3 regions of the Bradyrhizobium sp. LVM 105 genome follow, and region 1 is predicted to be linked to each of the others. Evidence: predicted binding sites of a transcription regulator. Region 1 holds the regulator's gene; each other region holds the start of a gene.

Region 1 (3,274 bases):
GCCGAGGACTGAGCTTCTATCAGCCGATCGGCAGGCGCCTGACCGGCGACCGACTGTCGGCGATGATCTGCGGCTTCTGCTCGCGCTCGCCGACCGGCTGCGTCACCGGCAGCTGCAGCACGGTTGCGCGCTGGCCTTCGACCAGCTGAGTCACCAGCACGTACTTGCCGTCCGGAAATTCGATCGCGTCGTGATGGCGATCGGGAACGTGCGGATCGATCTTGCCGAACTTGCCGACGCGGGAGTTGACGGTGCGCGTCCAGATCCAGCGGTTGTCGTAACGGACGTTGTCGGCGAAGGCGAGCTCCGTCCCCGGCAGCAGGCAGACCGCAACGGAGAGATCGGCTTCGGAGGCGAAGCCGCGTGTCGAGGTGCCGCGGAAGGTTGTCGTGACGATCGTCTCGCCGACTTCAGCGGGGCGCGTCGCGATAGCATGCAGGCTATAGTCACACATCGGGTGCTCCTCATGCGAAGATAGCGACCCGCACCTCTCCTTGGAGGCGCAGGCCTCGAAGTAGAAGTATGCAACGCTCTGCTCGGTTATAGGCGAATCTGCGGCTGCGATTCGCGAGGCGCGATCACATTAACTTTCCCGAAGTCGATAGGAACAAAGCCGGGTCCCGTGCATTTGGCCGGCGCGCGTCTACGACTGCCAAGTGTCGCCAGCTCGATTGCGATACCTCCACGCTTGTATTGCGGGCGTTGCGGACTTGCCCGTTCACTGCCGTGTTGTTGCGGAGATTGTGATGCGATTACGCGGCAACGGCGGCGTGCGTGCCGATGCCGCGATCAGCGTCGCGACGGCTGCACCAAACGATCTGGCGCTCGGCTGTCCTCTCGAACGCGAACGGCCGTGAAGCGATGTTGCTTCGTGGAGCGGACATTCATCCGCTCCAATCTTTGATCGGCGATGCCGACCGAAGGGCGCACGCAGACGCCAAAATATATCTCGGACCGAGTCCTTCCGGAATCAGTACTTCCGATAAAGCCCGATCAGCTTGCCCTGAATCTTCACCCGGTTCGGCGGCAGGATGCGGACCTCATAAGCGGCATTGGCGGGCTCGAGTGCGATCGAGGCGCCGCGGCGGCGGAAGCGCTTGAGCGTGGCCTCCTCGTCGTCGATCAACGCCACCACGATGTCGCCGGTATCCGCGCTCTCGTTGCGCTGGATCAGCGCCATGTCGCCGTCGAGGATACCGGCTTCGACCATGGAATCGCCGCGCACCTCGAGTGCGTAGTGCTCGCCCGCGCCGAGCATGTCGGGCGGCACGCTGATGGTGTGGCTGCGGGTCTGCAACGCCTCGATCGGCGTGCCGGCCGCGATACGGCCCATCACGGGGACTGCAACCGGCCGCTCGCCCTCGTCCATGGACGGGCTGGAGGTCGCGCGGATCTTGCCGAGATTGCCCTCGATGACGCTCGGCGTGAAGCCGCGCCGGGCGCCGGCGGCAGCCTGCAGCTCCGGCAGCTTGATCACTTCGATGGCGCGTGCGCGGTTAGGCAGGCGGCGGATGAAGCCACGCTCCTCGAGCGCGGTGATGAGGCGGTGGATGCCCGACTTCGAGCGCAGGTCGAGCGCATCCTTCATCTCGTCGAAGGAGGGCGGCACGCCGCTTTCCTTCAAACGTTCGCTGATGAACCTCAGAAGCTCGTATTGTTTGCGCGTTAACATCTCGACCAAAGTCCCCCGGTTGATGTCGTTCGATTCCGAGACGATGAGTTCAGCGATAAGCCGCTACATGCTCGAAACAAATCATGAACGGACACTATATGTTCGATACATGTTCCGCAACTGCTTAATTTACCGTGAACGGCGGCAAACTCGCGGAATGCGTGTGGCCGTGGACTCAGACGGGGAGCCGCAGCACCTCGCAGGGGCCACCGGCCTCGGCGTTCGCCGCGAACGGTGCGCGCACGAGAAGTACCTGTGCCGCAGCAAGATTTGCAAGCAGAGAGGAATCCTGATGGCTGACGGGAATGGCGACTTGCGTACCATCGTCGCGCAGCTCCAGGCGCGCGCGCAGATAATCCTCGCGCTGGTCGTTGGCACCGAGGTCGCGACCCAGCACGGCGCGCTCGCGGCGATGATGAATCACTGAACGGCCCGACAGGGCACGAATCAGCGGCACCATGAACAGGAACGCGCACACATAGGACGACACGGGATTGCCGGGCAGGCCGATTACGCGCATCGCGCCGAGCCGTCCGTGCATCATCGGCTTGCCGGGGCGTATCGCGATCTTCCAGAACGCCATCGAGATGCCTTCGCCCAGCAGCGCCTGCTGGACCAGGTCATGGTCGCCGACCGACGCGCCGCCGGTCGTGACCAGGATGTCAGCCCCGCTCTCGCGGGCGCGGCGGATCCCGGCGGAGGTGGCCTCCAGCGTGTCGGCGGCCACCCCGAGGTCGATGGTCTCGGCGCCCTCGCTGCGGGCGAGCGCGTGCAGGGCGTAGCCGTTGGAATAGACGATCTGGCCGTGCCCGGGGGCGGTGCCCGGCCTCACCAGTTCGTCGCCGGTGGCAAGGATCGCAACCTTGGGACGGCGGCAGACGGCGAGGTGCGGGTGATTCATCGCCGCCGCGAGCGCGAGATCGCGCTCCGTCAGGCGGGTTCCCTTGCGCAGGAGCACGTCACCCTCGCGGAAATCGACGCCGGCCGGGCGGATGTGCCGTCCGGTGATCGCGGCTTCCTTGATGGTGACGCTGTTGCCATCTGTGACGGTGTCCTCCTGGATCACGACCGCGTCCGCACCATCAGGGACGACGCCGCCGGTGAAGATCCGCACCGCTTCCCCCGCGCCGACCGTTCGGGCGAAGGGACGGCCGGCCGCGACCTCGCCGATCACCGTCAGCCGGGAATCGATCGTTGCCGCATCGGCCGCGCGCACCGCGTAGCCGTCCATCGCCGACATCGCTTGCGGCGGCTGCGTGCGCCGTGCCGCGAGGTCATGCGCGAGCACGCGGTGATAGGCTTCGTCGAGCGAAACCATCTGTTCAGGCAGCGGCTCTGCACCTGCCAGCACCGCAGCAAGGGCGTCGGAAACCGGCATCAGGGCCACGGGCGAAACTCCTGCTCGGCACATCGGTCAATGGGCGGCGAGAGTTCTAGCTGACTGCAGGCGCAAGGCAAAGCAGCACGCAGACTGATCTATCCTGCGTGATCTCCGTGGCGGAGGAGCAAGGGCAGGTCCGCCAAGCGCATGATCCGGAATGCGAGACAGACCGGGATGGAAGATGGCCATGGCAAGGCACGAGCGCCACGCCGGAATCGGTC
Region 2 (3,274 bases), on a different contig from region 1:
ATCATGGCGCCGAGCTCGAGTTCCAGCAGCTCCAGGATTTCCCGCGCCGAATCAGTCTCGGCTGCGGGGGCCGGCTCGGAATGGGCCGCCGGCTGCGGAGCCGCCGGGGCGGTCGCGGGCGCAGCCTGGTCCGGCAGACGCTTCCGAAATAGTCCGAACGCCATCAGTTCTCTCTTGTCGGGGAACGGTCGGGCGCTATTTTCGCAGGCTGGAATGAAATCAGGGTTAACAATGCCCGATCTCTAGGCGCCGGCCGTTACGGCGGCTATCTTTACAGTGCTACCTTGGAGCAGCAGATCCCTTTGATTCCGGTGGGGTGGCGGCCTATAAGGCCGCGCTTCCCACGCTCACCTTTGGCTGACGATTTTCCAAGAGACCACGCATGGCCGGACATTCCCAATTCAAGAACATCATGCACCGCAAGGGGCGGCAGGATGCCCAGAAGTCGAAGCTGTTCGGCAAGCTGGCGCGGGAAATCACGGTCGCCGCCAAGCTCGGCACCCCCGACCCCGCCATGAACCCCCGTCTGCGCGCGGCCGTGATCGCGGCGCGGCAGGAGAACATGCCGAAGGACAATATCGAGCGCGCCATCAAGAAGGCGCTCGGCAGCGACGGCGAGAACTATGACGAGATCCGCTACGAGGGCTATGGCCCCGGCGGCGTCGCCGTCATCGTCGAAGCGCTGACCGACAACCGCAACCGCGCCGCCTCCGACATCCGCTCCTTCTTCACCAAGTCCGGCGGCAATCTCGGCGAAACCGGCTCGGTCTCCTTCATGTTCGACCGCACCGGCATCATCGAATACGACCGCAGCGTCGCTTCCGACGACGCCGTGCTCGATGCCGCGATCGAGGCCGGCGCCGACGACGTCGTCTCCGGCGAAGGCGGCCACGAGATCTACGCCTCGACCGAAGGCTATCGCGACGTCGCCAAGGCGCTGGAAGCAAAGTTCGGCGAGCCGCGTAAGGCCGCGCTGATCTGGAAGCCGCAGAACACTGTCGCGGTCGACGACGAGACCGGCGAGAAGCTGCTCAAGCTGATGGACTTGCTCAACGAGCACGACGACGTCCAGAACGTCTACGCCAATTTCGAGGTGTCGGACGCGCTGATGGCGAAGATGGGCGGGTAGGGCTCGCGTGTCCCGGACGCGCTGCAGCGTGAAACGCTGCTGCGCAGAGCCGGGACCCCTCTTTCTCCGGGTCCAGACGCCTGCTGGACCCCGGCTCAGCAGCGCAGCACTGCGTGCCGCGCTGCGCCCGAGGCACGAGACCCCCTTTCCCCTGTTACTTCTGTTCTGTTTCTGTTTCGCTTCCGGCGGCCAGCCGCTATCACTGGCCCATGACTGCGCTCCCGATTCGTGGCCCCGTTCGCATCATCGGCATCGACCCCGGCCTGCGCCGCACCGGCTGGGGCGTGATCGAGGCTGACGGCAACCGCCTGATCTATGTGGCCTGCGGCTCGGTGGAACCGGCGAACGACCTGCCGCTGGCGAGCCGGCTGCTCGCGATTCATGACGGGCTCGCGGCCGTGCTCTCGAACCATCAGCCGATCGAAGCCGCGGTCGAGCAGACCTTCGTCAACAAGGACGGCGTCGCGACGCTGAAGCTCGGCCAGGCCCGCGGCGTCGCCATGCTGGCGCCCGCAATGTTCGGCATCCCGGTCGCCGAATACGCGCCCAATCAGGTCAAGAAAACCGTCGTCGGCGCCGGTCACGCCGAGAAGGCCCAGATCGCGATGATGCTGAAGATCCTGCTGCCGAAGGCCGAGCCGCCGTCAGCCGACGCCGCCGACGCGCTCGCCATCGCCATCACCCACGCCCATCACCGCCAGAGCACCGCGCTCAGGCTGAAGGTGGCGGGACTATGAGCGGGTACGACGACTTCCCGGCGTCATGCCCGGGCTTGTCCCGGGCATCCACGATCTTTTTCGCTGAAGCCAAGGCCGTGGATGGCCGGGACGAGCCCGGCCATGGCGAGAGAGAAGTGCCCGCCGCATTCGAGGAATCCATATGATCGGCAAGCTCAAAGGCCTGATCGATTCCTACGGCGAGGATTTCGTCATCCTCGACGTCGGCGGCGTCGGCTATCAGGTGCACTGCTCCTCGCGCACGCTGCAGCATCTGCCCTCACCGGGCGAGGCCGCCGTGCTGTCGATCGAGACCTATGTCCGCGAGGATCAAATAAAACTGTTCGGCTTCCGCACCGACCAGGAGCGCGAATGGTTTCGCCTGCTCCAGACCGTGCAGGGCGTCGGCGCCAAGGTCGCGCTCGCCGTGCTCGGCACGCTGGCGCCGGCCGATCTCGCCAATGCGATTGCGCTGCGCGACAAGGCGGCGGTGGCGCGCACGCCCGGCGTCGGCCCCAAGGTCGCCGAGCGCATCGTCACCGAGCTGAAGGACAAGGCGCCGGCCTTCGCCAATGTCGATCCCGCCGTGGTGCATCTTGCCGGTGCCGTCGACGATCAGCGCGCACCACGTCCGGTTGCCGATGCGATCTCCGCGCTGGTCAATCTCGGCTACGGCCAGCCACAGGCTGCTGCGGCGATTGCATCGGCCTCGCGCAGCGCGGGTGAAGCCGCCGAGACGGCGCAGCTCATCCGGCTCGGCCTGAAGGAGCTCTCGAAGTGAGCGATCCCAAGGCCAACCGCATGGTCTCTCCCGAGCGCCGCAGCGACGATGTCGGCGATACCGCGTTGCGTCCGCAATCGCTGTCCGACTTCGTCGGACAGCAGCAGGCGCGCAAGAATCTCTCGATCTTCATCGAGGCGGCGCGCAAGCGCGGCGAGGCGCTGGATCACGTGCTGTTCGTAGGCCCCCCCGGCCTCGGCAAGACCACGCTGGCACAGATCGTCGCCAAGGAGCTCGGCGTCGGCTTCCGCGCCACCTCGGGCCCTGTCATCGCCAAGGCGGGCGATCTCGCAGCGCTCCTCACCAATCTCGAAGAGCGCGACGTGCTCTTCATCGACGAGATCCATCGCCTGAGCCCGGCGGTGGAAGAGGTGCTTTATCCCGCGATGGAGGACTTTCAGCTCGACCTCATCATCGGCGAAGGCCCGGCGGCGCGCTCGGTGAAGATCGAGCTGTCGAAGTTCACGCTCGTCGGCGCCACCACGCGCGCGGGCCTGCTCACCAATCCCTTGCGCGACCGCTTCGGCATTCCGGTGCGGCTGAATTTCTACACGATCGAGGAGCTGGAGAGCATCGTCAGCCGCGGCGCGCGCGTGCTCAATGTCGGCATGACCTCTGACGGCGCCAACGAGATCGCGCGCCGCGCCC
Region 3 (3,274 bases), 110 kb from region 1:
AGATCGACTGATCGCCGTGTGGATGATACTTACCGATGACGTCACCGACCACGCGGGCGGACTTGACGTATTTCTTGTCGGGCGTGTGCCCCTGCTCGTTCATCGAGAACAGGATGCGGCGGTGCACCGGCTTCAGACCGTCGCGGGCATCGGGCAGCGCCCGCGCCACGATCACGCTCATGGCGTAGTCGAGATAGGACTTCTTCATCTCCTCGAAGATGGAGACGGGGCGAATGTCCGAGGGTTGCGCCGGCTGGTCGCCGGGCTTGTTGTCGTCGTCAGCCAAGGGGGAATCCGGTGAGTTTTTGTCTGGGAATCATATAGCGCATCGGGGGGCGGATAACCACCCTCGCAGGGGTTCGCGAAAGCGCTTTTTCCCTTCGTTTTTTCATGCACTTACAGGGTAAGCCGGAAGCAGTTTCCGCGCTCCGGCAGCCCCGCGCCGGGGGCGCCGGTTCTGGCCGCCGCTACGACCCGAAAATCACCGTATGCATGATCCGTCCGGGCATGAACGTGAACAGCCCGGCAACTACGAGTGCGCCGAAGAAGATCGAGATCATCGTGATCCTGTGGCGGCGGACATTGTGGGTTCGCGCAGCCATCACACCGAGCACCAGCGTCGCCAGCGTGAAGATCGATAGCAGATGGATCGGACTCCACGGCCCGACCAGACGAATCTCGTGGATCCAGAACGAGCTGAGCGCCACGACAAGCATTAGTGCTACCCAAAGCCAGCCCAGAGCCCGATGTGGCAGCCTTCCCTTGGGAGCGACGAGTTGGATCGCCCCGAGGAAGAACGCAGCCATGGCGGCGAAGGCATGCAGCGGGATCGGCGGAGCGGCATCAAGCAGCTGTGCGAGGCTCAAGGGGCGCGTTCTCCGGATTGGCCGAAGCCGGGCAGGCAACTAGAAGTTCTGCTCCAGTCCGAGCGGCCAACGGGTCAGCTGCCCCGACATTCCCGCCGACCATGAATTCATGGATCTCGTCTTGGTTCGGATCCTCGAAAGCCGGATCCGCCGTTTCCTGTCCCGGACCGAACCGTCTCCTCCCCAGCGTTAGAACGGGATATCGTCGTCCATGTCGCTGTTGCGGCCGCCGCCGCCGCCGGCGGCAACGGGACGGCGCGGCGCGCTGCTGACCGGGCCGGAGGAGCCGAAATCGCCGCCCGGCTCGTCACCGAAGCTGCCGCCTCCGCCGCCGCCACTGCGGCCATCGAGCATCGTCAGGGTCGAGTTGAAGCCCTGGAGCACAACCTCGGTGGAATATTTCTCGACGCCGCTCTGGTCGGTCCATTTGCGGGTCTGGAGCGCCCCCTCGATGTAAACCTTCGCGCCCTTCTTCAGATATTGCTCGGCGACCTTGCAGAGCCCTTCGTTGAAGATCACGACGCGATGCCACTCGGTCTTCTCCTTGCGCTCGCCAGTATTCTTGTCGCGCCAGGTTTCCGATGTCGCGATGCTCAAATTCGCAATCGGCCGCCCGTCCTGGGTGCGGCGGATTTCAGGATCCTTGCCGAGATTTCCAACCAGAATGACCTTGTTGACGCTTCCCGCCATCGCCGCTCTCCACTCCGAATGCCACTGATTTCAAAGGCCGAGCGCGCTGCCCGCGTTCCTCTGCGCCCTGTTGGGGCGACCCTATACGCTCGCGGGCGCCGCTCAGCCCATCACCCCCAAGGTTATCCCCACATATAGCATCGACCTCCGCAACGTTCCAGATTTGTTCTTCCTGCCGGTGCACCGAAACAGATCGTGCCAACTCAGCGCGCCGGCGCCCAGGAATGTTCCGCCGAAGGGAACCCTGCGAGGCTGGACGGTGGGCTTCGCGTACGACCACATCTTCCTCGGCAATCGCACCATGACTTTCACCGGCTCGGGCAACCTCCCGGCGGCCCCGCTTGGCGCTGTTACACGCTCCGAGCGTATCAGCCAGGACGTCGAATCGCCCTGATCCGGGTGAACTACCGCTGGGGCGGTCCGCTGATCGTAAAATACTGATATCCATCTGATATTGTTCGATGATTGAAGGCCGGCCTCGCACCGGCCTTTGTCGTTTGGCGGCAGGGTTCACCGACGCAATGAGTCAGTAACCATCACCTTTTCGACCGCTGTGGCTTTTCGGAGACACAACTTGCGGCTTCAGTGGTGTAAGCACCGCCCAGTTGGGCCGTTTGAGTCCGATGCCCTTCCGTCAAGGAAGGCAACAACAGAAACTGGGACTGGGATTAAGTTGAAAATGAAAAAGGCTTTGTTGGCTTCGGCCTGTTTGTTCGCTCTGGCGGCCCCCGCTTCGGCTGCTGATCTCGCGGCTCGCCCCTACACCAAGGCGCCGGTCGCTCCGCTGGCTTCCGTCTACAACTGGACCGGTTTCTATCTCGGTATCGTCGGCGGCGGCGCCTGGGAAGCCTCTTCGGGTGACCCGAAGATGCAGGGTGGTTTCGTCGGCGGCACCGCCGGCTACAACTGGCAGACCGGCAACGTCGTGTTCGGCATCGAGGCCGATGGCGCCTGGGCTGACGTGAACGCTTCGGCGACGGCGCTCGGGGTCACCGTGGCGTCCAAGACCGACGCACTCGGCACCGTGCGCGGTCGCATCGGCTGGGCCGTCAACAACATCCTGCTCTACGGCACCGGTGGTTACGCCTGGATCGACAACAAGATCACCGTCTCCGCACTGGGCGCGTCCGTGTCGGACAGCAAGTGGCACTCCGGCTGGACCGTCGGTGCCGGCGTCGAGGCGTTCTTCGCTCCGCAGTGGTCGGTCAAGGGCGAGTACCTCTATCGCAGCCTCGGCAGCGAGGACTACTTCTCGAACCTCGGTGCCCCGCTGGCCTCCGGCACGATCAACTTCCACACCGTGCAGGTCGGCGTGAACTATCACTTCGGCGGCCCGGTCGTCGCCAAGTACTAAGCTTCGCTGCAACGCTCCTCGCGTTACGAAAGGCCGGCCTCGCGCCGGCCTTTTTGTTGTCTCGCGTCCACCCACATCGCCAGCTGATGTTTTTCAAGAGATGTGGCCCCCAGGTGACACAACCTTTGGCTTCAATGGTGTAAAGCTCGGTTGGGTCATAGGGTCCGCTGCTCTTCCGATTCCGGAAGGCAAGAAAGAGAGACGGATACTGGGGAATGGATATGAGGAAGCTTTTGCTGGCTTCGGCCAGTTTGCTCGCAATCAGCGCGTTGGCACCGGCCTCGGCGGCCGATTTGGCGGCTCGCCCCTACACCAAGGCTCCGGTCGCGCCGATCGCGATGTACAATTGGAGCGGTTTCTACGT

What was found. The regulator LexA, encoded in region 1, represses DNA repair genes until DNA is damaged. The targets are predictions, from matches to a motif close to TGTTCNNNNTGTGTTCNG.
Region 2: a site for LexA is predicted at 1,291-1,308, ahead of ruvC (crossover junction endodeoxyribonuclease RuvC). Genes of this name have one in related genera too.
Region 3: a site for LexA is predicted at 1,710-1,727, ahead of D6B98_RS13695 (single-stranded DNA-binding protein). Genes of this name have one in related genera too.

What each region holds. Positions count from the first base shown of each region.
Region 1 is NZ_QZMV01000004.1:148,295-151,568, forward strand. It holds partial or broken gene D6B98_RS13105 (ComEC/Rec2 family competence protein) at 1-12, shown strand, start outside; gene D6B98_RS39810 (hypothetical protein) at 20-454, opposite strand; gene lexA (transcriptional repressor LexA) at 971-1,672, opposite strand; gene D6B98_RS13120 (molybdopterin molybdotransferase MoeA) at 1,848-3,059, opposite strand; gene D6B98_RS13125 (hypothetical protein) at 3,273-3,274, opposite strand, start outside.
Region 2 is NZ_QZMV01000030.1:10,717-13,990, reverse strand. It holds gene D6B98_RS37105 (methyl-accepting chemotaxis protein) at 1-164, opposite strand, end outside; gene D6B98_RS37100 (YebC/PmpR family DNA-binding transcriptional regulator) at 383-1,129, shown strand; gene ruvC (crossover junction endodeoxyribonuclease RuvC) at 1,339-1,866, shown strand; gene ruvA (Holliday junction branch migration protein RuvA) at 2,009-2,626, shown strand; gene ruvB (Holliday junction branch migration DNA helicase RuvB) at 2,623-3,274, shown strand, end outside.
Region 3 is NZ_QZMV01000004.1:262,014-265,287, reverse strand. It holds gene gyrA (DNA gyrase subunit A) at 1-286, opposite strand, end outside; gene D6B98_RS13700 (DUF2306 domain-containing protein) at 468-866, opposite strand; gene D6B98_RS13695 (single-stranded DNA-binding protein) at 1,056-1,556, opposite strand; gene D6B98_RS13685 (outer membrane protein) at 2,236-2,910, shown strand; gene D6B98_RS13680 (outer membrane protein) at 3,132-3,274, shown strand, end outside.